2 regions of the Variovorax sp. P1_H2 genome follow, and region 2 is predicted to be linked to the other one. Evidence: riboswitches for the same ligand, from Rfam matches in the RefSeq annotation. Region 2 holds a riboswitch; the other holds the start of a gene.
What was found. A riboswitch is a leader RNA that binds a small molecule or an ion and turns the genes downstream of it on or off. The one in region 2 is predicted to bind glycine.

Region 1: it holds a riboswitch for glycine, as region 2 does, so the genes downstream of both, AC1D2E_RS13205 (FAD-dependent oxidoreductase) here and gcvT (glycine cleavage system aminomethyltransferase GcvT) in region 2, are expected to answer to the same signal.

Annotation. Positions count from the first base shown of each region.
Region 1 is NZ_JBFUCJ010000030.1:39,521-59,689, forward strand. It holds gene AC1D2E_RS13125 (esterase-like activity of phytase family protein) at 15-1,118, shown strand; gene proC (pyrroline-5-carboxylate reductase) at 1,115-1,969, shown strand; gene ubiA (4-hydroxybenzoate octaprenyltransferase) at 2,206-3,093, opposite strand; gene AC1D2E_RS13140 (Dps family protein) at 3,122-3,715, opposite strand; gene AC1D2E_RS13145 (LysR substrate-binding domain-containing protein) at 3,809-4,774, opposite strand; gene recG (ATP-dependent DNA helicase RecG) at 4,918-7,026, opposite strand; gene queA (tRNA preQ1(34) S-adenosylmethionine ribosyltransferase-isomerase QueA) at 7,104-8,156, shown strand; gene tgt (tRNA guanosine(34) transglycosylase Tgt) at 8,150-9,322, shown strand; gene AC1D2E_RS13165 (aldose 1-epimerase) at 9,319-10,254, opposite strand; gene AC1D2E_RS13170 (SDR family NAD(P)-dependent oxidoreductase) at 10,343-11,122, shown strand; gene AC1D2E_RS13175 (serine endopeptidase) at 11,095-12,192, opposite strand; gene AC1D2E_RS13180 (hypothetical protein) at 12,412-12,570, opposite strand; gene AC1D2E_RS13185 (phosphatase PAP2 family protein) at 12,677-13,330, opposite strand; gene AC1D2E_RS13190 (MFS transporter) at 13,345-15,300, opposite strand; gene AC1D2E_RS13195 (hypothetical protein) at 15,449-16,285, opposite strand; gene AC1D2E_RS13200 (helix-turn-helix domain-containing protein) at 16,411-17,145, shown strand; glycine riboswitch at 17,282-17,389, shown strand; gene AC1D2E_RS13205 (FAD-dependent oxidoreductase) at 17,444-18,685, shown strand; glycine riboswitch at 18,696-18,797, shown strand; glycine riboswitch at 18,798-18,905, shown strand; gene AC1D2E_RS13210 (D-amino acid dehydrogenase) at 18,994-20,169, shown strand, end outside.
Region 2 is NZ_JBFUCJ010000022.1:17,298-25,491, reverse strand. It holds gene AC1D2E_RS10510 (TRAP transporter substrate-binding protein) at 113-1,084, shown strand; gene AC1D2E_RS10505 (TRAP transporter small permease) at 1,175-1,669, shown strand; gene AC1D2E_RS10500 (TRAP transporter large permease) at 1,666-2,943, shown strand; gene AC1D2E_RS10495 (hypothetical protein) at 3,025-3,507, shown strand; glycine riboswitch at 3,542-3,640, shown strand; glycine riboswitch at 3,656-3,771, shown strand; gene gcvT (glycine cleavage system aminomethyltransferase GcvT) at 3,822-4,982, shown strand; gene gcvH (glycine cleavage system protein GcvH) at 5,035-5,412, shown strand; gene gcvP (aminomethyl-transferring glycine dehydrogenase) at 5,439-8,194, shown strand, end outside.

The sequences.
Region 1 (20,169 bases), on a different contig from region 2:
TGCTGGTGGCGGGGATGGCTGCCGCCGTGGCAGCCTGCCGCAGCGGGGTGGCCGAGCGGCAGACCGTGCCGGAAGGCCAGCCGCTGCGCCTGCTGGCCGAGGCTCGCTGGCCGCACCGGCTGAACTACGAAGGCAGCATCGTTAGCGGCCTGTCCGGGATCGATTACGACCCTTTGACAGGTGAGTACTTGCTTCTGAGCGATGACCGATCCGACCTGGCCCCGGCCCGTTTCTACAGCGCCAGTTGGGCCTCCCCAAGCCGCGAAGCCCCACGCGCGACGGGCGTCACGCTATTGCGCCAATCCGACGGCGCGCCCTGGCCGGCCCGCCGCGCGGCGAGCCCGGGCATCCCGGTGGTCGACCCGGAGGCCATCCGCTGGCGCCCCGACACCGGCACGGTGCTCTGGACCAGCGAGGGCGACGTCGTGCGAGGCTTCGGCCCTGCCCTCTACGAGTCGCGGCGTGACGGCACGTTGGTGCGCGAGATCGCGCTGCCGCCGATGTTCGCCGCCGACCGCGGCGGCCAGCGCGGCCCCCGGGACAACCTCGGCCTGGAAGGCCTGGCCTTGACGCCGGACGGCCGCGACGCCTGGGTCGCCATGGAGAACGCGATGATCCAGGACGGCCCGGTGCCGAGCTTGCGCGCCCCGGGCGGCCCCTGCCGATTCACCCGGATCGACCTGGCGAGCGGCCAGGCCCGGCGCCAGATCGCCTACCAGCCCGACGCGATCCCGCTGCGGCCGCTGCTGCCCGGCACCTACGCCGACAACGGCGTCAGCGAGGTGCTGATGATCGACGCCCACCGCATGCTGGTGCTCGAGCGCGCCTATGCGACGGGCATCGGGAATTCGCTGCGGCTCTACGAGATCGACACCCGCGAAGCCAGCGACACCCTGGCTCTCGATGCGCTGTCGCCGGACAATCACCGCCCGGCGCCGAAAAGGCGGGTGGCGGACTTCGCCACGCTCGGCCTCTCGCGCCTCGACAATACCGAGGGGCTCTGCTGGGGCCCCGATCTGCCCGACGGCCGACGCATGCTGGTTGCACTGAGCGACGACAATTTCAATCCGCAGCAGGTCACCCAGTTCGCCGCCTTCGAATTCACGGACAAATCATGAACATCGCAGTCACCTTCCTGCCCCGCCAGGAGCCGGCCCCCCTGCCGCCGATCGCCTTCATCGGCGGCGGCAACATGGCCAGCGCAGTCATCGCCGGTCTCATCCGGCAGGACACGCCGGCCGCCACTTTCGAAGTGGTCGAGCCCTTCGCCGAGGCCCGTGAGCGCCTGGCGCGCGACTTCGGCATCGTCGCCCAGGCCGAGGCCGGCCCGGCCCTGGCACGCTGCGAAGTCATCGTCTGGGCGGTCAAGCCGCAGCACTTCGCCGAGGCCACGAAACCGGTGCGCGGGCTGGCACCCGACGCCCTGCATGTCAGCGTCGCCGCCGGCATCCCGTCCGACAGCATCGCCCGCTGGCTCGGCACCGAACGGGTGGTGCGCGCCATGCCCAACACGCCGGCACTGGTCGGCCGGGGCATGACCGGACTGTTCGCGCGCAGCGCCGTCGATGCCGCGGGCCGCAAGCGGGTCGAACAGGTGCTGGGCCCCACCGGCGAACTGCTCTGGGTCGATGCCGAGGCGGCGCTCGACGCGGTCACCGCGATTTCCGGCTCCGGGCCCGCCTACGTGTTCTATTTCATCGAGGCCTTGACCGAGGCCGGCATCGAGCTCGGCCTGACACCGGAACAGGCCCACCAGCTTGCGGTCGGCACCTTCTCGGGCGCGACGGCGCTGGCTGCCGGCGCCAGCGAACCGCCGGCGGTGCTGCGCGATCGCGTGACCTCCAAGGGCGGCACCACCTATGCGGCGATCACGGCGATGGAAAACGCCGACCTGGCCGGCAAGTTCAAGGCCGCGGTCCACGCGGCCCATCGCCGCGCCGGCGAACTGGCCGCCGAATTCGGAGCATAGGCTCACCCCCAGGTTGCCCGGCACTTCGTGTCCGGGCGCCCACCCCCTACCGGGGGCGCAGTCAGCGGCCCGGCGAAGCCGGTTCCGCGACTGCCCACCAACAGGCGTGCGCTTCGCGCCGCCAAGAAGCAAGAGCACCGTCAGTTTCACGGCCGGCGCAGCCAGGCCCGTTGGTGAAACACCGCGGATCTGGCTTTGCCAGGCCGCTGGTGTTGCCCCCGGCAGGGGGTGGGCAGCTACACGAAGTGAGCCAACCTGGGGGCGAGCTCAAACCCCGCGGCGACGCCGGCGAAGACCGTGAAGCCGAGCCAGTGGTTGAGGCGGAAGGCCTTGAAGCAGCCCTCGCGCGTGCGGTCCCGGATCAGGCGCCAGTGCCAGAGCGCCTGGCCCGCCGCCGCGGCGATCGCCAGGTAGAAGACCGGGCCGAGGCCCCTGCCGGCGCCGACCGCGGTCCACACCACGAGGAACATCGCGTAGCAGGCCATCACGATCGCGACGTCCAGACGCCCGAAGGTGATCGCCGAGGTCTTCATCCCGATGCGCAGGTCGTCGTCGCGGTCGACCATGGCGTATTCGGTGTCGTAGGCCAGCACCCAGAACAGGTTGCCCGCGAGCAGCCACCAGGCCAGCGCCGGCACCTCGGCGCGCACCGCCGCGAAAGCCATCGGGATGCCGAAGCTGAAGGCGATGCCAAGAACCGCCTGCGGGATCGAGACGAAGCGCTTGGCGTAGGGATAGACCAGCGTCACGGCCAGCGCCACGAAGGACCACAGCACCGTCACGAGGTTGGTGCTAAGCACCAGCGCGAAGGCGGCCAGCGCGAGCACCGCACCCACCGCCAGCGCCTCCTTCACCGAGATCGCGCCGCTGGTGACCGGCCGCTGCGCGGTGCGCTTGACATGGCGGTCGAACTCGCGATCGGCGACATCGTTGATGCAGCAGCCCGCGCTGCGCATCAGGATGGTGCCGAGCACGAAGACGACCAGCAGGTGCCAGCCCGGCCAGCCGCCGGCGGCGAACCAGAGCGCGCCCAGGGTCGGCCAGAGCAGCAGCAGCCAGCCCGCCGGGCGGTTCCAGCGGATCAGGTCGAGCCACAGCGCGATCCGTGAACGCCCGGGCATCATCGACACGGGGTGGGCCACTGCCAGCGAGTCACTCTTCGAGCAGGGAGCGCAGCATCCAGGCCGTTTGATCGTGCACGGTGCAGCGGGCGGTCAGCATGTCGGCGGTCGGATCGTCGCCGGCTTCCTCGGCCACCGGGATGAACGCGCGCGCGATGCGCGACACGGTCTCGTGGCCCTTGACCAGGATTCGCACCATCTCCATCGCCCTGGGCGGCGTCTGCGGCACGTCGGGCACGGTGGCGATCTTGCTGAACTCGGCGTAGGAGCCCGGCGCGTAGTGGCCCAGGGCGCGGATGCGCTCGGCGATGACGTCGGTCGCGCCCCACAGCTCGGTGTACTGGCCCATGAACATCGCGTGCAGCGAATTGAAGTGCGGGCCGGTCACGTTCCAGTGGAAATTGTGGGTGGTCAGGTAGAGCGTGTAGGTATCGGCCAGCACACGGCTCAGGCCCTCGGCGATGGCGGCGCGGTCCTGCCGATCGATGCCGATGTTGATGATCGGCGCGCTGCGGCTGCCCGATTCCTCGGCGACCTTGACGCCCCCCTTCTTCGGCACCTTGCCGGCGGAGGGTGCTGGCGCGGGCGTGGCGGGCGACTTCGGCTTCTTGATGACTTTGGCCATGGCGACAGGTTCTTTCTACAGGAGGGTTGACGGCAGCAAACAGGGGCCAGCGGAGAGGGCCGCTTCGCAACAGCCGCACTCTATCGCAGGACGTCAGGACAGACGCCTGACGCCTGGCAGTTCGCAAGCATAGATCGCGTTGCGCAGGGCTGCGATCGCCTCGTAGCGCGTGAAGCTGCGGCGCCAGGCCAGCACCACGCGGCGTGTCGGCGGCTCGCCGCCATGGATGTCACGCACCGGCAGGTAGCGCACGATCTGCTCGACCTCCTTGCGCCCCTTGGTGCGCGGCTTGAGCGCCTCGGCCGGCACCGACAGCCGCGGCACCAGCGTCACGCCCATGCCCGAAGCCACCATGTGCTTGATGGTCTCGAGCGAGGAGCCCTCGAAGCTCTTGCGAATACCTTCGGCATTGCTCGAGAAGCGCGCGAACTCGGGGCACACCTCGAGCACGTGGTCGCGGAAGCAGTGGCCGGTGCCGAGCAGCAGCATGGTTTCCTTCTTGAGCTCGTCGGAGCTCACCGACTCGCGATCGGCCAGCGGATGGTGCGCCGGCAGCGCGGCCATGAAGGGCTCGTCGTAGAGCGAGGCGACCGCCAGGCCGGTGTCGGGAAAGGGCTCGGCCATGATCGCGCAATCGATCTCGCCGGCGCGCAGCATCTCGAGCAGCTTGACGGTGAAGTTCTCCTGCAGCACCAGCGGCATCTGCGGCGTGCGGGCGATGTTCTGGCGCACCAGGTCGGGCAGCAGGTAGGGGCCGATGGTGTAGATGACGCCGAGGTTCAACGGCCCGGACAGCGGGTCCTTGCCGCGCTTGGCGATCTCCTTGATGCTGGCCGCCTGGTCGAGCACGCTCTGCGCCTGCTGCACGATCTGCTCGCCCAGCGGCGTCACCGTGACTTCGCCGGCGCTGCGCTCGAAGAGCTTGACCTCGAGCTCGTCCTCGAGCTTCTTGATCGCCACCGACAGCGTGGGCTGCGAGACGTAGCAGGCCTCGGCGGCCTTGCCGAAGTGGCGCTCGCGGGCGACAGCGACGATGTATTTGAGTTCCGTTAACGTCATAGTTTTCGTCAATTATTGCTCGCCCCCAGGTTGCCCCGCACTTCGTGTCGGGGCGCCCACCCCCTGCCGGGGGCAACACCGGCGGCCCGGCGGAGCCGGTTCCGCGGTGTTTCACCAACCGGCCTGGCTGCGCCGCCTTGGGGTCAGGCCTTGAGGTATTCGGCCTTGCTCCCGAGCCAGCGGTCCACATGTCTGGCGGCGAGTTCGGGATGCCGATCGAGCATCTGCGGCGCCAGCGCGCGGGCCCAGTCGAGCAGCATGACGTCGGTGCTGAGATCGGCGAAGCGCAGCAGCGGCGCGCCCGACTGGCGGGCGCCGAGGAATTCGCCGGGGCCGCGGATCTCGAGGTCGCGGCGCGCGATCTCGAAGCCGTCGCTGGTCTCGGCCATGGCCTTGAGCCGCGCCCGCGCGGTCTCGCCGACCCGGCCGCCTTCGTTCGGCGCGTACAGCAGCACGCAGGCCGAGGCCGCGGCGCCGCGGCCGACGCGGCCGCGCAGCTGGTGCAACTGCGAGAGCCCGAAGCGCTCGGCATGCTCGATCACCATCAGCGAGGCGTTGGGCACGTCGACCCCGACCTCGATGACCGTGGTGCTGACCAGCACCTGCAGCTTGTTGGCCGTGAAGCTTTCCATCACCGCCTGCTTCTCGGCGGTCGGCATGCGCGAATGCAGCAGGCCGACGCCGACCTGGTCGCCCAGCGCATCGGCCAGTTCGTCGCGGGTCTCCGTGGCGTTGCGCAGGTCGACCGCCTCGCTCTCCTCGATCAGCGGACAGACCCAGTAGACCTGCCGGCCCTGCTGCAGCTGGGCCTGGATCCGGTCGATGACCTCGTCGCGGCGGTGCTCGGCCACCAGCTTGGTGACGATCGGCGTGCGGCCCGGCGGCAGCTCGTCGAGCGTGGAGACGTCGAGGTCGGCGTAGTAGCTCATGGCCAGGGTGCGCGGGATCGGGGTTGCGCTCATCATCAGCAGGTGCGGTTCGAGCTCGCCGACGGCCTTGCCGCGCAGGGCCAGGCGCTGGGCCACACCGAAGCGATGCTGCTCGTCGATGATCGCCAGCGCGAGCTTCCTGAAGCGCACTTTCTCGGAGATCACCGCGTGGGTGCCGATCACCAGCGCCGCCTCGCCGCTCTCGACCGCGGCCGACATCGCGTCGCGCTCCTTCTTCTTCTGGCTGCCCGTGAGCCAGGCCACGCGCAGGCCCCGCTCGGCCAGCAGCGGATCGAGCCAGCCGACCAGCTTGCCGAAATGCTGGGCCGCCAGGATCTCGGTCGGCGCCATCAGCGCGCACTGGTGGCCGGCGTCGATGCAGCGCGCCGCCGCCAGCGCCGCCACCACGGTCTTGCCGGAGCCGACGTCGCCTTGCAGCAGCCGGTGCATCGGCAGCGCGCGCGCCAGGTCGCGCGTGATCTCCTCGCCGACGCGCTGCTGCGCGCCGGTCAGGGCGAAGGGCAGCGCGGCCAGCAGCTCGCGATGCAGCGAAGCGCCGTAGACCGCGGCGTCCAGCACCGGCGCCCGCTGCGCCGCCCGCGCGCGCCGCGCCTGCAGCTGCGACAGCTGCTGCGCCAGCAGTTCGTCGGCCTTCAGCCGCTGCCAGGCCGGATGGCTGTGATCCTCGAGCGTGGCCATCGAGACATCGGGCGCAGGATAGTGCAGGAAGCTCAGCGCCCGGCGCAACCCCCAGGCACCGTGCGGCGTGGCGCCCGCCGGCAGGGTCTCGTCGAGCACCGCCCGCGCCAGGCCGCTGCGCACCTCGCGCCGCAGCACCGGCTGGGCCAGCCCGGCGATGGTCGAATAGACCGGCGTCAGCGCCTCCGGCAGCTGGGTGCCGGCGGCCTTCACGGCCGGATGCATCATCTGCCGCCCGATGAAGCCGCCGCGCACCTCGCCGCGCACCCGCACCCGGGCGCCGACGGCCAGCTGCTTCTGCTGCGAGGGGTAGAAATTGAAGAAGCGCAGCTGGCAGGTGTCGCTGCCGTCGTCCACCGTCACGATCAGCTGGCGCCGCGGCCGGAACACCACCTCGCACTCGGTCACCACGGCTTCGATCTGCGCCATCTCGCCGTCCCGCACGTCGGCCAGCCGCACGATGCGGGTCTCGTCCTCGTAGCGCATCGGCAGGTAGAGCGCGAAATCGATGTCGCGCACCAGGCCGAGCTTGCGCAACGCCCGCTGGACCACGCTGAGCCCGGTGCCGGGCGCAGGCGCGGCAACGGGCTTTTCGGCGGACAGGGGCTTGGACTCGGCGGGCATGGGACAATTCTGCCCGGCTCCTCGCCTCCCTCTTTCCCATGCCTCCTTGGCACGGGCCCGTCCGGCCCTCAAGCACCATGCGCGCCTTCACGCTTTCCGATTTCGATTTCGACCTGCCGCCCGACCTGGTGGCCCAGCATCCCGCCGCCGAACGCAGCGCCTCGCGCCTGCTCGACGGCACCGGCCCCGCACCGGTCGACCGCATCTTCAACCAGCTGCCTTCGCTGCTGCGGCCCGGCGACCTGCTGGTGTTCAACGACACGCGCGTGGTCAAGGCGCGGCTTTTCGGCGAGAAGCCCACCGGCGGCAAGCTCGAGCTGCTGGTCGAGCGCGTGCTGCAGGGCCCCGAGGTGGTGGCGCACATGAAGGTCAGCAAGAAGCCGCCGATCGGCACCACGCTGGCGATGACCGGGGGCTTCACGGCCACGCTGCTGGGCCGCTGGCCCGAGGAGGACGGCGCGCTGTTCCGCTTCCGCTTCGACAGCCCGGCGGGCGAAGACCCGTACGCGCTGATGGCGCGCTGCGGCCACGTGCCGCTGCCGCCCTACATCGCGCACACCGATTCGGCCGACGACGAGCGCCGCTACCAGACCGTGTTCGCGCGCGTGCCCGGCGCGGTGGCGGCGCCGACCGCAGCGCTGCATTTCGACGACGTGCTGCTGTCCGAACTCGAGGCCCGCGGCGTGCGGCGCGCCAGCGTCACGCTGCACGTGGGCGCCGGCACCTTCCAGCCCGTGAAGACCGAGAACATCGCCGCGCACACCATGCATGCCGAGCGCTACGAGGTGCCCGAGGCGACCCAGCGCGCCATCGCCGAGTGCAAGGCGCGCGGCGGCCGCGTGATCGCGGTCGGCACGACCACCGTGCGCACGCTCGAGAGCTGGGCCAAGAGCGGCGAGGCCAGCGGCGACACCCGCATCTTCATCACGCCGGGCTTCGCGTTTGCTCACGTCGACCTGCTGGTCACCAACTTCCACCTGCCCAAGAGCACGCTGATGATGCTGGTCAGCGCCTTCGCGGGCTACGAACACGCGATGGCGCTCTACGCCCACGCGATCCGCGAGCGCTACCGCTTCTTCAGCTACGGCGACGCCATGCTGCTTGCACGAACCCCTGTCACATCATGCTGAACTTCGATCTCCTCGCCACCGACCCGCAAAGCCATGCGCGCCGCGGCACGCTCACGCTGAACCACGGCGTGGTGCAGACCCCGATCTTCATGCCCGTGGGCACCTACGGCACGGTCAAGGGCGTGATGCCGCGCAGCCTGCACGAGATGGGCGCCCAGATCATCCTGGGCAACACCTTCCACCTGTGGATGCGGCCCGGCCTCGACGTCATGGCGGCCTTCGGCGGCCTGCACCCCTTCGAGAAGTGGGACAAGCCGATCCTCACCGACTCGGGTGGCTTCCAGGTCTGGTCGCTCGGCGCGATGCGCAAGATCAGCGAGGAAGGCGTGAAATTCGCATCGCCGGTCAACGGCGACAAGCTCTTCCTCACGCCCGAGGTCTCGATGCAGATCCAGACCCTCCTCAACAGCGACATCGTGATGCAGTTCGACGAGTGCACGCCCTACGACGTCGACGGTCACGTGACGACCGAGGCCGAAGCCCGCCAGTCAATGGCGCTCAGCCTGCGCTGGGCGAAGCGTTGCCAGGCGGAGTTCTCGAGGCTCGAGAACCCGAATGCGCTGTTCGGCATCGTCCAGGGCGGCATGTTCGAGAACCTGCGCGAGGAATCGCTCGCGCAGCTGGTCGAGATGGACTTTCCGGGCTACGCGATCGGCGGCGTCAGCGTCGGCGAGCCCAAGGACGAGATGCTGCGCATCATGGGCCACACGCCGCACCGGCTGCCGGCCCACAAGCCGCGCTACCTGATGGGCGTCGGCACGCCCGAGGACCTGGTCGAAGGCGTGGCGCAGGGCGTCGACATGTTCGACTGCGTGATGCCGACCCGCAACGCGCGCAACGGCACCTTGTTCTCACGCTACGGCGACCTCAAGATGCGCAACGCCCGCCACAAGAGCGACCCGCAGCCGATCGATGCCAGCTGCAGCTGCCACGCCTGTGCCGGCGCCTCGGGCGTGCCGTGGGAAGCGGGCGGGCGCGACGGCTTCAGCCGCGCCTACCTGCATCACCTCGACCGCTGCGGCGAGATGCTCGGCCCGATGCTGACCACCATCCACAACCTGCACTACTACCTGAACCTGATGCGCGAGATCCGCGACGCGCTCGACGCCGGAAGCTTTGCCGAATTCCGCGCCCGCTTCAAGGCTGATCGGGCGCGCGGCATCTAGGCCGAGCGCAGCGACCAGGACCCCGAGAGGGTCTCGCCCGGGGCCAGCACCGCACCGCCGATCTCGGTCGGCCCGTGCCGATCCGAGAGATTGATCGCGTCGGTGCACTGGCTCACCGGTTCGGCGCAGAAATGGCCGCCGCCGCGCGGGCAGTACAAGACGAAGAAGTCCAGTGGCGAATCGGCCGCCAGCACCAGCGTGCGCCCGGCATCGGGCCACTCGATGCGGGCCTCGCGCTGCCAGCCCGTAAAGTTGTTGTCGAGGTCGAGTTCCGACAACGCAACGCCCTCGCGCAGCCGCGCCACCTCGGCAGTCGGCTCGAGCGCCACCGGCATCACCTCGGCATCGGCGCGCCACATGGCGGCGGTGGCGGTCCGAAGCCGCGTCCCGGGACGGTGCGGAAAGTACGGGTGGTGGCCGATGCCGGCGGGCATCGGCGCCGTGTCGCGGTTGGTCAGCGCCAGCGTGCAGCGAAGCCCCGACCGATCGAGCTCGAAACGCTGCGTCGCCTCGAAGGCCCAGGGCCATTGACCGTCGGCCTCGAAGGCCAGCGCGAGGCGGGCCTGCGCCGGCCCGGACTCGGCCACCTGCCAGGGCCGGAGCCATCCGAGACCGTGCAGCGCATGCTTGCCGGACGGCCGCGCCGGGTGCGTGGCGGCGATCGCGATGTCGCGGCCGGCAAACCGCGCGCGGCTGTCACGGATGCGGTTGCACCACGGCAGCAGCGGAAAGCTGCCCATCGCGAAGGGATCGCCCCGCGCCAGGTCCTCGGCGGAGGCCGGCCGCAGCCAATCGAGCCGCTCGCCGCCGCGCTGCTCGTGCAGGACCGCGATGGCGCCGCCGACCCGCGGGGCCAGCAGCAGGCGCATCGGGCCGGCTGCGAGTTCGACCAGTCCTTCCGGGCCGGCTGGGTGGGTGAGGTCTGCGCTCATTCGATTGGCATCCCGTCAGGTGTTGCAAACGCGCGCATTCTCGTTCACACGGGTGGCGAGCGACACGGCGGACGGTCAGAATTTGCGCATGAACTCATCGACCTCCCCTGCCCCCTCCGCCATCTACCCATCGCTGGCCGGACGCACCGTCTTCATCTCCGGCGGCGCCTCCGGCATCGGCGAGAGCCTGGTGCGCGCCTTCCATGCGCAGGGCGCACGGGTCGGCTTCTGCGACCTCGACGCCGCGGCCGGCACGGCGCTGGCGCAGCAGCTGGGCGGCGGCAACGCGCCGCTGTTCCAGGCCTGCGATGTCACCGACGTGGCCGCGCTGGCCGCCACGATCGCCGCGGTGCGCGCGCGCTTCGGGCCGATCCAGGTGCTGCTCAACAACGCCGCCAACGACCGCCGGCACCAGATGGCCGACGTCACGAGCGAGGACTTCGACCGTCTCGTGGCGGTCAACTTCAAGCACCAGTTCTTCGCTGCCCAGGCGGTGGCCGACGACATGCGCGCGCTCGGCGGCGGCTCGATCATCAACTTCGGCTCGATCAGCTGGATGATCAAGGGCGCCGGCTATCCGGTCTACCAGGCCTGCAAGTCGGCCGCGCGCGGGCTCACGCGCTCGCTGGCGCGCGACCTCGGCAAGGCCAACATCCGGGTCAACGCGATCGTGCCGGGCTGGGTCATGACCGAGCGCCAGCTGCGGCTCTGGGTCAAGCCCGAATCGGCCGCCGAGATCGACGCGGCCCAGTGCCTGCCGGGCCGCGTGATGGCCGAGGACATCGCCAGCATGGCCTTGTTCCTCGCCGCCGACGATTCGAAGATGTGCACCGCCCAGGACTACGTGGTGGACGCCGGCTGGACCTGAAGCGGCCCCGGCAACGGCGCGCGGGGCGCAGCACCTGGATCCGCCGCCGTGCCGCAGGCATGGCAGAACTTGGCGAAGGCGCTCTTGCGCGCATCGCAGGCACGGCAATGGTCGAACAGGCCGATGCCGCAGTGCGGACAGAAGTCGATCTCGGTGTTCTTGAGGTCCACCGGGCGCTCGCAGCCCGGGCAGACGCTCTTGGACAGCCGTGCCAATGCCGTGTCGTAGCTCAGCTCGTTGCGGCGCACCGTCTCGGGCTGCGCCTCGGCCAGTTTCTGCCGCGCCAGGTAGCGGTTGAGCGCCAGGATGGCGTAGCGCCCGACCAGCACCGTCAGCACGATGCCCACGACATAGCGAACGTAGCCGCCGTAGCTCGGCAGGTAGGGCACGAGTTCGACGAAGAAGGCGAACAGCGCGAAGTAGATGAAGCCCCAGACGAAGGGCCACCAGGTGCTCTTGCGCTTCTTCGCGAACAGCCAGCCGGCGATCACCAGCAGCGGCAGTGTGAGCGCCAGCCGGTACAGGAACACCCGCAACTCGACCTTGCGGTTCTCGGCATCGAGCCGCTTGCGCGCCGCCTCCTCGAGCACCAGCAGCTGCTGTTGCGCCCGCTGGCGCGACTGCCGGGCGTCGAGCGCGATCTGCCGCTGCGCCACCACGTTGCGCTCGGCCTCGTCCTCCTTCGCCTTCAGGGCATCGAGGGCCCGGGTGCGGGCGATCAACTCGGTGTCCTGATCGGGCTGGGCGGTGGCGCGGCGGGTGGCGAGCCAGTTGCCGAAGGTCTCGCGCGCCGCCCGGCTGGCCTGCTGCGCGGTGACCAGCTTGAGATCGGCCTGCTCGCGCTCGCGCGCGGCCTGCTGCTCGCTGCGCTCGGCATCGCGCACCGTGTGGCGCAACGGGTCGGCCGCCGCCCGGTCGATGAAATCGTCGAGCTCGATCCGGTGCTCGACCCGCGGCAGGTCGCCGACGATCGTGCTACCGAGCCCGACCAGGAAGCCAGCGAACACAATCGCCACCCCCCAGAGGCCGCGGCGAAACCACTTTTCGGACAGGCGCAGTGCCTTGCTCATTGCATTCTTCCTCTCGGGACGTTGTGTTGCTTGCCGGCGGCCGATTCTGGACGACCGCGGGGCCGGCTTCGGGATTCATCGGGAACACGAACACGCCGGCCACGATCACGGTCGCGGCCACCAGGCCCGTCTGCAGCACCACCTTCATCACATGCTGCGGATGGGACACGCGCTCCCGGTACTCGCGCTCGTAGGGGCCGAAATTGGTGGGCTCGCGCTTCACCACGAATTCCCGGCCTGCGGCAGCACGCGGCCCATGGCCGGGGGCATCGACGCGCTGACGATGGCCTCGCCCTGCAGGGAGGCTGCGGCCGGCGCGACGATACGGGTGCACGCGGCACAGGCCGCGACCAGAAACGTGAGCAGGTACTGCTTCATGGGATCCTCTCGTCCAGGAAGTGAAAGTGCGCGGATCATGGTCCGCCCCTTCGCCGCCCGAAGCGCATTCGTGTCGTGGTCGCGGTACCCTGCGCCGCCGGTATCGCTACTTGATACCAAGCGGCGTCCGGCGGCCCGCCAGCAGGTCCGCGCGCGTGAAGGGCCGCTCGATCCCGGCCAGCCGCACGGCGATCACTTCGAGCAGGCCCTGGGTCGGCGCCGGCGTGCCGGGCCGAAGGAAGAACATCGGGGTGGCCAGGCTCAGCAGCACCAGCGTCCAGCTGACGCGCGGATGCGGCAGCCGGTGCTGCCACCAGAGGAAAGTGGCGCTGACCACCATGCCGAGGGCATAGCCGGCGACCACCTCCGACAGCGAATGGGCATCGAGCGCCAGCCGGGTGAGGCCGATGAAGGCGGCGAGCAGCCATCCGAAGACCGCCGCCGCGACCCGCACGGGATGCTCCCAGCGCGAGACGGCCAGCCAGCAGGCCACCGGCCAGACGCTGGCAGCGATCGCCGTATGGCCGCTGAAGCCGGTGAAGTCGAGCCTGGCGCTGCCGATGCCCCAGCCGAGGAAGGCGATCTTGGAGCTGGCGATCAGGCTGCCGCCGAAACCGAACAGCAGGATCCACAGCAGCGCCAGCGGTCGGGTGTGACTGCGGATGCCGAGCCAGACCGCGATCCAGAGCGCAGCGGGCAGCAGGAAGCCGCTGTCGCCCAGCCAGGTGAGCACGTGCAGGATCTCGCGGGGGCTGGGCATCGGCCGGACGGACCTCAGGTGCCGAGGAGCACGCTCACGCGCCGCTGCAGGGTCTCGGGTTGCACTTCGGCGCGGGGCATCGCACAGCCGACGCGGAGCCCCACGCGGCTGAAGAAGCCGCGCCGGAACGGCCGCACCATGGCGACGTTCTGGCCGTCGCGCGCCTCGATCCGGCTGAAGTACGACCCCCACAGGTTGGTCAGCGCCATCGGAACCACCGGCGGCTCGATGCCGCCGGCGCGGGCGGCATCGAGGATCTTCATCACGCCGCCCTTGAAGGGCTGCAGGCTGCCGTCGCGGGTGATCGCGCCCTCGGGAAAGATGGCGAGCAGATCGCCGTCGCGCAGCACCTGGGCGGCGTCGGCGAAGGCCTGTTCGTAGGCGGCCGGGTCCTCTTTCTGCGGCGCGATCGGGATCGCCTTGGCCAGCCGGAACAGCCCGCCGAGCACCGGCACGCGGAAGATCCGATGGTCCATGATGAAGCGGATCGGGCGCGGGCTGGCGGCCATCAGCAGCACCGCGTCGATGAAGCTCACATGGTTGCAGACCAGCACCGCCGGCCCGTCGGCCGGAATGTGCTCCTGGCCCCGGATGTCGAAGCGGTAGACGAAGTGCGACAGCACCCAGGCCACGAAGCGCAGCAGGTATTCGGGCACCAGCATGAAGATGTAGAAAGCGACCAACGCGTTGGCGATGCCGGTGAACAGGAAGATCTGGGGAATCGTGAAGTCCCCCTTCAGCAACGCCCCGGCGATGACCGAGCTGGCGATCATGAAGAGCGCATTCAGAATGTTGTTGGCCGCGATGATACGGGCCCGGTGGGTGGGCTGGCTGCGCATCTGGATCAGCGCGTACATCGGCACGCTGTAGAGCCCGGCAAACAGCGACAGCAGGCCCAGGTCGGCCATCACGCGCCAGTGCGCCGGCTGGGCCGTGAACGCGCCCAGCCCCAGCTGCGCCCCGGCCGGCAGCCCGCGCGAGGCGAAGTACAGGTCGATCGCGAAGACGCTCATGCCGATCGCGCCCAGCGGCACCAGGCCGATCTCGACCTGGCGCCGGCTCAGCGTCTCGCACAGCAGCGAGCCGGCGCCGATGCCGACCGAGAACACCACCAGCAGCAGCGAAGCCACCTGCTCGTCGCCATGCAGCACCTCCTTCGCGAAGCTCGGGAACTGGGCCAGGAAGACGGCGCCGAAGAACCACATCCACGAGATGCCCAGCAGCGAGCGAAACACCACCACGTTGCCATGCGCGAGCTTCAGGTTGCGCCAGGTCTCGCTGACCGGGTTCCAGTTGATCGCCAGGCCCGGGTCGGTGGCCGGGGCCGGCGGGATCGCCTGCGCCACCGCGCGTCCGGCCAGGGCCAGCAGCAGGCAGGCGACGGCCACGGTGGCATGGCCGACCTGCGGCAAGGCCACCAGAAGGCCGCCCGCGACCTGGCCCAGCAAGATGGCGACGAAAGTGCCCATCTCGACCATGCCGTTGCCGCCGGTGAGCTCGCGCGGCGCCAGCACCTGCGGCAGGTAGGCGAACTTGACCGGACCGAACAGGGTGGAGTGCAGCCCCATCAGGAACACGCAGCCGAGCAGCACCGCCGCGTCGGCCCGCAGGAAGCCCCAGGCGGCGATCGCCATGATCGCGATCTCCAGGTTCTTGACGAAGCGGATCATCTTCGTCTTGTCCTGCTTGTCGGTGAGTTGCCCGGCGGTGGCCGAGAACAACAGGAAGGGCAGGATGAACAGCGCGCCGATCGCCAGCCCCGCCATCGCCGGAGGCATCCAGTTCAGCTGCAGCTGGTAGGTCACCATCACCGTGAAGGCGAACTTGAACAGGTTGTCGTTGGCTGCGCCGGCGAACTGGGTCCAGAAGAAGGGCGCGAAGCGCCGCTGCCGCAGCAGCGTGAACTGGTTGGCGTGCGACGGCCCCTCGGGCTGGCTGGCGGATGCGGCTTCGGTGGTGGGTGTCGTCATTCGGGGGGGGGGCGGCGGACGGGGGCTTGGTCAGTTGAGGACAGAGCAAAAACTGCTGCGCAGTTTCTTGGTCTGTCCCGCAAGGTCTTAGTCAGTTGAGGACAGAGCAAAAACTGCTGCGCAGTTTCTTGATCTGTCCCGCAAGGTCTCAGGCGGTCAGGGGGGCGGCGTGCGAATTGTGCCGCAGCGTCTGCCGCCCCATCGTCTGCAAGGCGTGGAGCACCGGGAGCGCCGCCAGGGCCGCCGTCAGGTGCTTGAGGCTGTGGCCCGACAGCAGCTGGTGCGTCGCGGCGTAGATCGCGGGGTCGGCCAGCTCGAACAGCTGGGCCAGCGCGTAGAAGAACAGCAGCCCGCCGAGCTTGAGGCCGATGGCGCCGGCCACCGGGCGAACCAGCGCCAGCGCGAGCACCAGCGCCATGCCGCCGAACTGCAGCACCGCCCAGGGCCATGCGTTGCCGGTGCCATGGCAGACGGCCGCGGCCAGCAGCCCGCCGGCCAGCGTGAACCAGGCGGCCGTCCAGCCGGCGCGGGCGCTGACCCGCTCGCAGACCGCAAAGCCGACCAGCCCCGCGAAGGCCACCGCCATGCCGGCCCGATCCGCCGCCAGCCGCAGGTCGTCGGGCTGCAGGTGGTAGAAGGCCGACCCGAGCGCCGTGAGAACCAGGCCGGCGAAGAACATCCAGGCGCAGTCGAGCGCATTGACAGGCGCCGGCGCGACGGCCTGGGGCAGCGGTGCGGCGTCCTGCAGCTGGTCATGGGCGCGGTCCAGCCAGTGCAGGCAGCGCAGGCCCCAGAGGCCCAGCACGGCGAAAGGCAGGTTGCTCAACACGTTCACGGCGTTCGGCAGCGCGCGCCAGGACCGGCCATCGGCAAAGGCGGCCGCGCCCGGTGCCGGAACCGTGGGACCGAGTACCGCCGCGCCGACGAGCAGCACGGCCAGCGCCAGCAGGGCGTGTTCGCGGCGGGAGAGGGACGGCAGGGACATGGCAGGCTCCGATGGGTGCTCGAGGAGGTGGAATCTAGGTTGTCAACCCCTCGGACGGCATCGAGAATCGATACGGAGCACTTTTTCACCACCCCGGGTATCAATCCGCAATACTCCCTTCCGCCATGAGTACCACCGTCGACCTGGTCAATGCCCTCAAGAACGAACTCAAATCCGCCCGCATGACCTATGCCGACCTGGCCAAGTCGCTGGACATGGCCGAGTCCAGCGTCAAGCGGATGCTGGCCAAGGGCGACATGCCGCTGACCCGGGTCGACGCCATCTGCCGGGCCCTCAAGATCGACTTCGCCGAGCTGGCGCGCCGGGTGGCGGACGCGCAGCCCCTGCTCAAGGAGCTCACGCTCGAGCAGGAGAAGGCGGTGGTCAAGGACAAGAAGCTGCTGCTGCTGGCGATCTGCGTGCTGAGCCAGTGGACGCTGGAGCAGATCGTCGGCGCCTACCGGATCACCGAGGCCGAGTGCATCGGCTACCTGGCCCAACTGGACCGGATCGGCATCATCGAGCTGCGGCCGCTGAACCGCTACCGACTCAAGCTCGCCAAGACCTTCCGCTGGCGCCCGCACGGGCCGGTGATGGATTTCTTCCGCGAGAACGTGGTGCTCGACTACTACCGCGGCGGCTTCGACGGGCCGGCCGAGGGCCTGCTGCTGGTGCACGGATCGATCAGCAAGTCGCTGGCACCGGCCTTCCTCGACCGGCTGCAGCGGGTGGCCCAGGACTTTGCGCAGCAGCACCAGACCGACCAGAAACTGACCCCCAAGGAGCGCGAGGGCTACACCTTGCTGCTGGGCATGCGCAACTGGGAGTTCGAGCTGTTCACCCGCCTGCGCCGGGCCTGAAAAACACGGAAACCGGTTTCCTCTATAAAATCCGCCCAGCAGAAAAGCGGACGCTTCCGTCCCACCGATGGCGCAATCTCCCATGAACGCTCAGGTGAACCGCCCAAACCGCGGTTCAGGCACTGCCTCATTCGATCAATCGCCGACTGGAGAGCCACCACGCCAAGTGGTGCACCGAAGGAGCAAGCCCGCTGCCAGTGGCCGCGTGGTGAAACTCTCAGGTAACAGAGACAGGGGGAGCGGCAGTCTGAACCCCGGGTCTTGCCGCTTTTACAGTAAGCGCTAACGCCCGCCGTTCATGCCCTCCCAAAAGGATTCGGACATGCGCGTGGTTGTATTTGGCGCGGGCTTGCTCGGCGTGACCTCGGCCTACTATCTTCAACAGCTCGGACACGAAGTGACCGTGGTCGACCGGCATGCGACGCCGGCGGCCAAGGCACGCGGCCTGGCGACCGCAGCGCCGGCCGCAGCGGCATCGCCCCGGCGCGGCAGGAAGCTGTCCAGGCTGTGCAGCGGCATCCGTCGCGGCCTCTCCAGGCTGATGGACCGGGCCGTCGGCACGCCGGCCAAGCGCGATCCCCTCGACCATCTCGTGCGACTGGCGGCGTACAGCCGCAAGAGCGCGCGCGCCCTGCGCGACGAAGCCGGAGTGCCCCAGGGCTCGCGCTCGGCCGGCCTGATGAACATCTACACCGATCCCGAGGCCTTCCGGGTCCGGACGGCCGGCGCCACGCACTGGTCCAGCCTCGGCTGCGAGGAACGGCTGCTGTCGGCCGACGAAGCCATCGTCCTGGAACCGGCGCTGAAGGCGATGGGCGGCAAGCTGGCCGGAGCGACCCACGCGCAGGAAGACCCGGCGCGCGATCCGGCGCAGTTCGCCGCCAGCCTGGTGTTCCTGTGCCGCGCCGCCGGCGTGCGCTTCATGACGCGGCACACCGTGGTGTCGCTCAAGGAACGCAACGGCCGGATCGACCATGTCGAGCTGCTCGATGCCGCCGGCGAGCCGACCACTTTGCGCGCACAGGCCTACGTGCTGGCGCTGGGTGCGTCGAGCGTGCCGCACGCCGAAGACCTGGGCATCGACATGCCGCTGCGCTTCGTGCGCGAATACATCGTCACGATGCCGATCCTGAACCCTTCGCTGGCGCCGCGCATGCCCTTGCGCGACCGCCAGGGCAAGCTGCGCATCACGCGCATCGAAACGCCGGCCGGCGACCAGTTGCAGGTCCGGGCCGTCGTGCGGGCCGGGCTCGACGAAGAGGCCGAGCCCGACTCGGACCGCTTCCGGGCGATCGTGCGCCGCACCGAGATGCTGCTGCCCGGCGTCGCCGACGCCGCGCGGGCCAGTTTCGATACCGCCATGCACGCGGCCAGCACCAACCGGCTGCCGATGATCGGCAAGACCCGCCTCCCCAACCTGTTCCTGAACACCGCGCCCGGCGCTCGAACCTGGATCCATGCCTGCGGCGCGGGCAAGTCGATCGCGCGGATCGTCAGCGGACTTCGGCCCGAACTCGACTTCGCCTTCCGGCGCCCTTAGCCGCTACAATCCGCCCACTGCAGGAGAGCGGGCCCAGGGGCCCCACCGAAGGCGCAAACTCCCATAAACGCTCAGGTCGGCCCACGCGATGGGCTCGTACTGCAGTTCACTGTCAAAGCCGTCTGGAGAGCCATCACGCCGCGCGTGGTGCACCGAAGGAGCAAACCCGCTGCGGGCGCAGCGGGTGAATCTCTCAGGTACCGAGGACAGGGGGAGCGGCAACTTGGACGCACGGTCCGGTTGCTTTCGTTTCGACAGCATGCCGTCTCCGTTGCGTTCGAGCGCTGCAACCATCAAGGGTTCTCGATATGCGCGTGATCGTTCTTGGCGCCGGCCTGCTCGGCGTGACTTCGGCTTACTACCTCCAGCAACTCGGCCACGATGTGACCYTGATCGACCGCCAGGCCACGCCGGCGGCGGAAACCAGCTTTGCCAACGGCGGCCAGATCTCGGTCAGCCATGCCGAGCCCTGGGCCAACCCGGGGGCGCCGCTCAAGGTGCTGCAATGGCTCGGCAAGGAAGATGCGCCCTTGCTGTTCCGCATCCGCGCCGACATGCGCCAGTGGCTCTGGGGCCTTTCGTTCCTGCGCGAATGCACGCCGGCGCGCACCCGCCACAACATCGAGCAGATCGTGCGCCTGGGCACCTACAGCCGCGACACGCTGCAGCAGCTGCGGCGCGACACCGGGATCGACTACGACCAGCGCACGCAGGGCATCCTGCACTTCTACACGACGCAGAAGGAGTTCGACGCCGCGCTGGAGCCCGCCGAGCAGATGCGCGCGCTCGGCTGCGACCGGCGGGTGATCTCGGCCGACGAGGCCGTGAGGCTCGAGCCCGCGCTGTCGCACATCCGGCCGCAGCTGGCCGGCGCGACCTACACGGCCGAGGATGAATCGGGCGATGCCAACCGCTTCGCGCGCGGGCTGGCCGGGCTGGCCGAGGCAGCCGGCGTGCGCTTCCTCATGAGCCATACCGTGACCGCGCTGCGCGCAGCCGGCGGCCGCCTCGACCACGTCGAGGCGACCGACGACGAAGGCCGCTTCCAGCGCATCCGCGGCGACGCCTACGTGCTGGCGATGGGCTCGCTGAGCCCCCTCCTGGCCGCGCCGCTGGGCATCCGGCTGCCGATCTATCCGGCCAAGGGCTACTCGGTGACGATGCCGGTCCGGGACGCCTCCAAGGCGCACCAGGTCTCGCTGACCGACGACGAGTTCAAGCTGGTGTTCTCGCGCTACACCTCGGCCGCGGGCGACCGCCTGCGCATTGCCGGCACCGCCGAGCTCAACGGCTACGACCGCGACCTGAACCCCGTGCGCTGCGAGGCGATCGTGCGGCGCGTGGAGGAACTGTTCCCGGGCGCCGGCGACGCCTCCGCGGCCCAGTTCTGGACCGGGCTGCGCCCGGTGACGCCGAGCAACGTGCCGCTGATCGGGGCGTCCAGGCTTCCCAACCTGTTCCTCAACACCGGCCACGGCACGCTG
Region 2 (8,194 bases):
GCGCGACTACGTCCGTGAAAATCCCGACGAGGTGAACCTTGCTATTGCGGCATAGTCGCAGGCTGCCTTGCGGGCCCGGGCCCGCACTCTTTCCCATTCTGGAGACATCCCCATGAAATTGAGCCAACTGGCCGCAGGCCTGATCCTCGGCTTTGGCATCGCGAGCGCGGCCCTTGCGCAGACGACGATGAAGATCAGCATCTCGACCTCGCAGAACTCGCACCAGGGGGTCGCCATCGACACCTTCGCGAAGGAAGTCGCGACGCGCACCAACGGCCGCTACAAGGTCGAGACCTTCTACAACGGCTCGCTCGGCGGCGAGCGCGAATCGATCGAGGCCGTGCAGCTCGGCACCCAGGAACTCGCCTTCTCTTCGACCGGCCCGGTGCCGAACTTCGTGCCCGAGACCAAGATCCTCGACGTCCCCTTCCTGTTCCGCGACAAGGCACACGCCCGCGCCGTGCTGGACGGCCCGATCGGGCAGGACATGCTGGTCAAGTTCGACGCCAAGGGATTCAAGGCGCTGGGCTGGGGCGAGAACGGCTTCCGCCACATGACCAACAGCAAGCGCGACGTGAAGGCGCCCGAGGACCTCAAGGGCCTGAAGATGCGCACCATGGAGAACCCGGTGCACATCGCGGCCTACAAGGGCTTCGGCATCATCACCACGCCGATGGCCTTCCCCGAGGTCTTCACTGCGCTCCAGCAAGGCACGGTCGACGGCCAGGAGAACCCGCTGCCGGTCATCATCTCGGCCAAGTTCGACCAGGTGCAGAAGCACCTCACCCTGACCGGCCACGTCTACTCGCCCTGCATCTTCGTGATGAACAAGGCCGCCTTCGACAAGCTCGGCGCCGCCGACAAGCAGGCCTTCCTCGACGCCGCCAAGGAAGCCATCAAGGCCAACCGGGCTCGCGTCGACGAGGACGATGCCAAGGGCGTCTCCGATCTGCGCGCCAAGGGCATGACTGTGATCGACAACGTCGACAAGGCCAGGTTCGTCGCCGCGCTGGCACCGGTCAACGCCGAGTTCGAGAAGCAGTTCGGCAAGGCCAACCTCGACAAGATCCGCGACGTCAAGTAATGCCATCCGCGGCCGCGACATTCTCGCGGCAGCGCGCGCCCGCTCAGTCTCACTGGCGGGCGCTTTTTCGTTCGAATCCCTGATGCCCCTATGAAATCCGCCTTCCTCGCACTCGACCGCTGGACCACCGGCCTGGCGATGGCGATCGCCTGCTTCATGCTGGTGGTCGCCTCCTCGCTCGGCGTGTTCCAGATCGTCACCCGCTTCGTCCTCGAACAACCGGCCGAATGGTCCGAGATCCTGATCCGCATCAGCCTGATCTGGATGGTCTTCATGGGCATCCCGACCGCCTTCCGCCAGGGCGCGATGGTCAGCGTCGACGTGCTCTACCGCTGGAGCCCGCCCAAGGTCCGCCGGGTGCTCGACTGGGTCGTATGCCTGGCCGCGCTGACCCTGATCGCAGTCATCATCTGGTGGGGCTGGGACTACGCGCAGCGCGGCAGCGTGCAGTCGATGGCCGGGCTCGAATCGGTCTCGATGTTCTGGGCCTACGCGGCGCTGCCGGTGGGCGGGTTGTTCTGCGTCATCGGCATCATCGCCAACCTGATCGACCCGCAGCGCAACGAACTGGAAACCGCTCAATGACCGCCGTGATGATCACGACCATGGTGGTGTGCTTCGCACTCACCATCTCCGTCGCCGTCTCGATCGGCCTGGCCTCGGTGCTCGGCATCCAGGCCTCCAACGCGAACATGCTGATTTCCGTCAAGGAGATGTTCAACGCGATCAACAAGTTTCCGCTCGCCGCCATTCCTTTCTTCATCCTGGCCGGCAACCTGATGGAGACCGGCGGCATCTCGCGCCGGCTGGTCGACTTCGCCAAGAGCCTGGTGGGCGGCGTGCAGGGCGGCCTGCCGATGACCTGCGTGCTGACCTGCATGATCTTCGCGGCGGTGTCGGGCTCTTCGGTGGCGACCACCTTCGCGATCGGCGCGATCCTGATCCCGGCGCTGATCAAGCACGGCTACCCGGTCGGCTACGCGGCCGCGCTGCAGGCCACCAGCGCCGAACTCGGCGTCATCATCCCGCCCTCGATCCCGATGATCCTGTACGGCGTCAGCGCCGAGGTCTCGATCGGCGAGCTGTTCATCGCCGGCTTCGGCCCGGGCATCCTGATCAGCCTGGCGCTGATGGCCTTCGTCTACGTCTATTGCAAGTTCAAGGGACTGGGCAAGAACGACGGCGACGGCCGGCTCGGCGTCGGCACCGCGACCTGGCGCGCCGGCTGGGCGCTGCTGATGCCGGTGATCATCCTGGGCGGCATCTACGGCGGCATCTTCACGCCCACCGAGGCGTCGGCGGTGGCGGTGCTCTACGCGCTGATCGTCGGCACGCTGATCTACCGCGAGATCAGGCCGGCCGAACTCTATGCGGTGCTGCGCAAGTCGGTGGTGTCCTCGTCGGTGATCATGTTCATCATCGCCAACGCCGGCCTGTTCGCCTTCCTGATCACGCGCGCCGGCGTGCCCGACGCGATCGGCCGCTGGCTGCAGGAGGTGCTGCAGTCGCCGGCAATGTTTCTGCTCGGCGTCAATGCGGCCCTGTTCGTGATCGGCATGTTCATCGAGACCAGCGCGGCGATCATCGTGCTGGCGCCGATCCTGGCGCCGGTGGCGCAGCACTTCGGCATCGATCCGGTGCACTTCGGGCTGGTCATGGTGGTGAACCTGGCGCTCGGCATGATCACGCCGCCCTTCGGCGTCAACCTGTTCGCGGCCTGCACGGTGGCACGCATCTCGCTCGACCGCATCGTGCCGTACCTCATCCCGTTCGTGCTGGTGATCCTGGCCTGCCTGATGGTGGTCACCTACGTGCCCGGCATCTCGCTCGGGTTGCGTGATCTGGTCTACGCGAAATAGCGGCTGGGCGGGCGGTTTCATCAAACCGTCACGCGGGGGCTCCATGCTGCGGCGCTCGTCTACCGATCGCCACCGCAATCCATGTTCCTCACCAAGACCGACAAAGCGCGCCTGGAGCTCCAGCCCGGCCGCCGCACGCTGGGCCAGCGCGAGCGCGCCCTGCTGCTGATGGCCGACGGCCAGCGCTCCTTGACAGATTTCGGGGCGCTGTTCGGCGGCCGCGAAGAAGCCGGCCGGGTGGCGCGCCACCTGGTGCAGGAGGGCTACCTCCGCGACCGCCCGATCGACGATGCGCCGGTCGCGGCGGACGCCTTCGACGGCAAGCCCTCGATGGCCACCACGCGCATGTTCCTGTTCGACCTCTGCGAGCGCATGTTCGTGCGCCGCGATCCGGTGCTCGCCGAACGCCTGCGCGAGGCGCTGCGGGCGGCGCGCGACCGGACCTCGATGCTGGCCACCGCCAGCACCATGCTCGACGAGATCGAGAAGATGGCGGGCGTCGCGCGCGCCGAGGCGATCCGCGAGCGCATCGACAAACTGCTCCCCGCGTCGCCGGTGCATTGAAGTCGCCGGCCGGCGGCCCGCCGATTCCCTTACACTCCAACGGTCAGGAGAGCGTCCCGCCGCGGTGGGGCCGCCGAAGGCGCAGGTCCCCCGAACCAAGGGCCCGAACGCTCAGGCAAAAGGACTGACAAGACGCCCCAATTCAGGGCGTTTCCTTGCTGGAGAGAGGCGGTTGGTCGCGAAAGTCGCGTCGCACCGCCCACCGAAGGAGCAAACCCCGATCGTGGGGCGAATCTCTCAGGTAAAGCGGACAGCAGGGGTGGCCCATGGCTTCTCGCCATGGAACAAGCACTGCCCCTTTTGGAGAACCGCCCTTGGCTGCCGCATCCGACGATCTGCTGAAGACCCCGCTCCACGGCCTGCACCTGGCGCTCGGCGCCCGCATGGTGCCCTTTGCCGGCTATTCGATGCCGGTGCAATATCCCACCGGCCTGATGGCCGAGCACAAGCACACGCGCGAGGCCGCGGGCCYGTTCGACATCTCCCACATGGGACAGCTGCGCCTGGCCGGGCCCGATGCCGCCGCCGCCTTCGAAAGCCTGATGCCGGTCGACGTCATCGGGCTGGCGCCCGGCAAGCAGCGCTACGGGCTGCTGCTGAACGAACAGGGCGGCATCCTCGACGACCTGATGTTCTTCAACGAAGGCAACGATTCACTGTTCGTGATCGTCAACGGCGCCTGCAAGCAGGCCGACATCGCCCACATCCAGGCCCGGATCGGCCAGCGCTGCCAGGTGCTGCCGATGCCCGACCACGCCCTGCTCGCGCTCCAGGGCCCGCAGGCCGCGGCCACGCTGGCCAGGTTGTCGCCCGGCGTCGAGCGCTTCGTCTTCATGACCGGCGGCGCGGTGCAGATCGGCAGCATCACGGCCTTCGTCACGCGCAGCGGCTACACCGGCGAAGACGGATTCGAGATCTCGGTCGCCGCCAAGGACGCCGAAGCGCTGGCCCGCCTGCTGCTGGCCCAGCCCGAGGTCAAGCCGATCGGCCTGGGCGCGCGCAATTCGCTGCGGCTCGAGGCCGGCCTGTGCCTCTACGGCAGCGACATCGACGAAAGCACCACGCCGGTCGAGGCCGCGCTGGGCTGGGCGATCCAGAAGGTCCGGCGCAGCGGCGGAGCGCGCGAAGGCGGCTTCCCGGGTGCGGCCCGGGTGCTGGCGCAGCTCATCGCCGCCAATGGAACGGCCGGCCATCTCGACCACGAGACACTGAAGCGCAAGCGCGTCGGCCTGGTGGCGCTGGAGCGCGTGCCGGTGCGCGACGGCACCGTGCTCGAGTCCTTCGAGGGCTTGGCCATCGGCCAGGTCACCAGCGGCCTGCTCGGCCCCAGCGTCGACCGGCCGATCGCGATGGGCTATGTCGCGCTCGCCTATGCCGAGCCCGGCACGCGGATCCAGGCCATGGTGCGCGGCAAGCCGGTGCCGATGGAAGTCAGCACGATGCCCTTCGTGCCGGCCCGCTACCACCGGGGCTGACAGTCCCTCACCCGATTTTTCCAAGCCAGCCTTTCTTCAAGGAGTTCTTCCCATGACCCTCAAGTACACCAAGGACCACGAGTGGGTGCGCCCCGAAGCCGACGCGGCGCTGGTCACCGTCGGCATCACGGTGCACGCGCAGGATGCGCTCGGCGACGTGGTCTTCGTCGACCTGCCCGAAGTCGGCAAGGGCTTCGCGCAGGGCGACGTCGCCGGTGTCGTCGAATCGGTCAAGGCCGCGGCCGACGTCTTCATGCCGGTCTCGGGCGAAATCACCGAGGTCAACGAGGCGCTGCGCGCCGACCCCTCGCTGGCCAACAGCGCGCCGATGGATGCGGGCTGGTTCTTCAAGGTGCGCATGAGCGACCCGACCCAGCTCGAGGCGCTGCTCGACGGGACCGCCTACGAGAAGTTCTCCGCCGAAAGCTGATTCCCGCACCATCACCCGAGCCCTCCATGCCGACTCCCGTGCCTTCCCACCTCTCGCTGCGCGACCTCCAGAACGCCGAGGAATTCATCGCCCGCCACATCGGCATCGAAGCCGACGACGAGCAGACCATGCTCGCTGCGGTCGGTTCGACCACACGCGCCGAACTGATCGACGGCATCGTGCCGCCGGCAATCCGCCGCAGCCGCCCGATGCGGCTGCCGGCGCCGATCACCGAGGCCGACGCGCTGGCCGAGCTGAAGGCGATCGCGGCGAAGAACAAGGTGGCCAGGAGCTTCATCGGCCAGGGCTACTACGGCACCCACACGCCCGGCGTGATCCTGCGCAACGTGCTCGAGAATCCGGCCTGGTACACCGCCTACACGCCCTACCAGGCCGAGATCTCGCAGGGCCGCATGGAGGCGCTGGTCAATTTCCAGACCATGGTCTGCGACCTCACCGGCATGGCGATCGCCAACGCCTCGATGCTCGACGAGGCCACCGCGGCCGCCGAGGCAATGACGCTGGCCCGGCGCAGCGTCAAGAGCAAGAGCAACGTGTTCCTGGTCTCGGGCGACTGCCATCCGCAGACCATCGAGGTGATCCGCACGCGCGCCGCGCCGCTGGGCATCGAGGTCAAGGTCAGCACCGCGTCCGAGACCCTGCCGCATCTGATGGCCAGCGGCGGCTTCTTCGGCGCGCTCGCACAGTACCCCGCCACCACCGGCCAGGTGCACGACCTGCGTCCGCTCGCCGGCTATGCACACCAGTGCGAAGCCGCCTTCTGCGTGGCAGCCGATCTGCTGGCCTTGACGCTGCTGGCACCGCCCGGCGAGTGGGATGCCGACATCGTCTGCGGCACCACCCAGCGCTTCGGCATGCCGATGTGCAACGGCGGCCCGCATGCGGCCTACCTGGCTTGCCGCGACGAGTTCAAGCGCTCGCTGCCCGGCCGACTGGTCGGCGTCAGCGTCGACACCCACGGCCAGCCGGCCTACCGGCTCGCGCTGCAGACGCGCGAGCAGCACATCCGGCGCGAGAAGGCCACCTCCAACATCTGCACCGCGCAGGTGCTGCCGGCGGTGGTCGCCAGCATGTACGCGGTCTACCACGGGCCCGAGGGTCTGCGCCGCATCGCGCAGCGCGTCGCCCTGCTGACGGCGGTGCTGGCCCAGGGCCTCGAACAGATGGGCCGCGAGCTGGTCAACGGCACGGCCTTCGATTCGCTCACGATCCAAACCGGCGAGGACACCCAGGCCATCCACGAACGGGCCCTGGCTGCCGGCGTCAACCTGCGCCATCGGCTGCAGCATCACCTGGGCCTCTCGCTCGACGAGACCACCACCCGGGCCGACGTCGAGATGCTGTGGAGACTGTTCGCAACGGCCGGCACGCGGGGACCCGACTTCGACGCCATCGCCGCCACGGCGCAGCTGCGCCTTCCCGAGGACCTGCGCCGCAGCAGCGCTTTCCTCACGCACCCGGTGTTCAACACCCACAAGAGCGAGACCGCGATGCTGCGCTACATCCGCAGCCTGAGCGACAAGGACCTCGCGCTCGATCGCAGCATGATCCCGCTCGGCAGCTGCACCATGAAGCTCAACGCGACCAGCGAGATGATCCCGATCACCTGGCCCGAGTTCGCGAACATCCACCCCTTCGCACCGGCCGACCAGTTGCATGGCTACGCACAGCTCGACGCCCAGCTGCGCGCCTGGCTCTGCGAAGCCACCGGCTACGCGGGCATCAGCCTGCAACCCAACGCCGGCTCGCAGGGCGAGTACGCGGGCCTGCTCGCCATCAAGGCCTTCCATGAAGCCAGGGGCGACACGCACCGCAACGTCTGCCTGATCCCCTCGTCGGCGCACGGCACCAATCCGGCCAGCGCCCAGATGGTCGGCATGAAGGTGGTGGTGACCGCCTGCGACGCCGACGGCAACGTCGACATCGACGACCTGCAGCGCGCCTGCGAGAAGCACAGCGCCACGCTCGCCGCGGTGATGATCACCTACCCCAGCACCCACGGCGTGTTCGAGACCCGCGTCAAGGAGCTCTGCGAGATCGTGCACGCGCACGGCGGCCGGGTCTACGTCGACGGCGCCAACATGAACGCGCTGGTCGGCGTGGCGGCGCCGGGCGAGTTCGGCGGCGACGTCAGCCACCTGAACCTGCACAAGACCTTCTGCATTCCGCACGGCGGCGGCGGCCCCGGCGTCGGCCCGGTGTGCGTGGTGGAAGACCTGGTGCCCTACCTGCCGGGACACGCGACCGGCGGCTTGCCGTCGAACGGCGCGGTGGGCGCGGTGTCGGCGGCGCCGCTGGGCAACGCGGCGGTGCTGCCGATCAGCTGGATGTACTGCCGGATGATGGGCGCCAAGGGGCTGCAGGCCGCGACCGAGACCGCGATCCTCAGCGCCAACTACATCAGCGCGCGGCTCAAGGACCACTACCCGACGCTGTACGCAAGCCCCAACGGCCACGTGGCACACGAGTGCATCCTCGACCTGCGCCCGTTCAAGGACGCCAGCGGCGTCAGCGCCGAGGACGTCGCCAAGCGGCTGATCGACTACGGCTTCCATGCGCCGACGCTGAGCTTCCCGGTGCCCGGCACGCTGATGGTCGAGCCGACCGAGAGCGAGCCGCTGGCCGAACTCGACCGCTTCATCGAGGCGATGATCGCGATCCGCGGCGAGATCCGCCGCATCGAGGAAGGCATCTGGCCGAAGGACGACAACCCGCTGAAGAACGCGCCGCACACCGCGGCCAGCCTGCTCGGCACCGAATG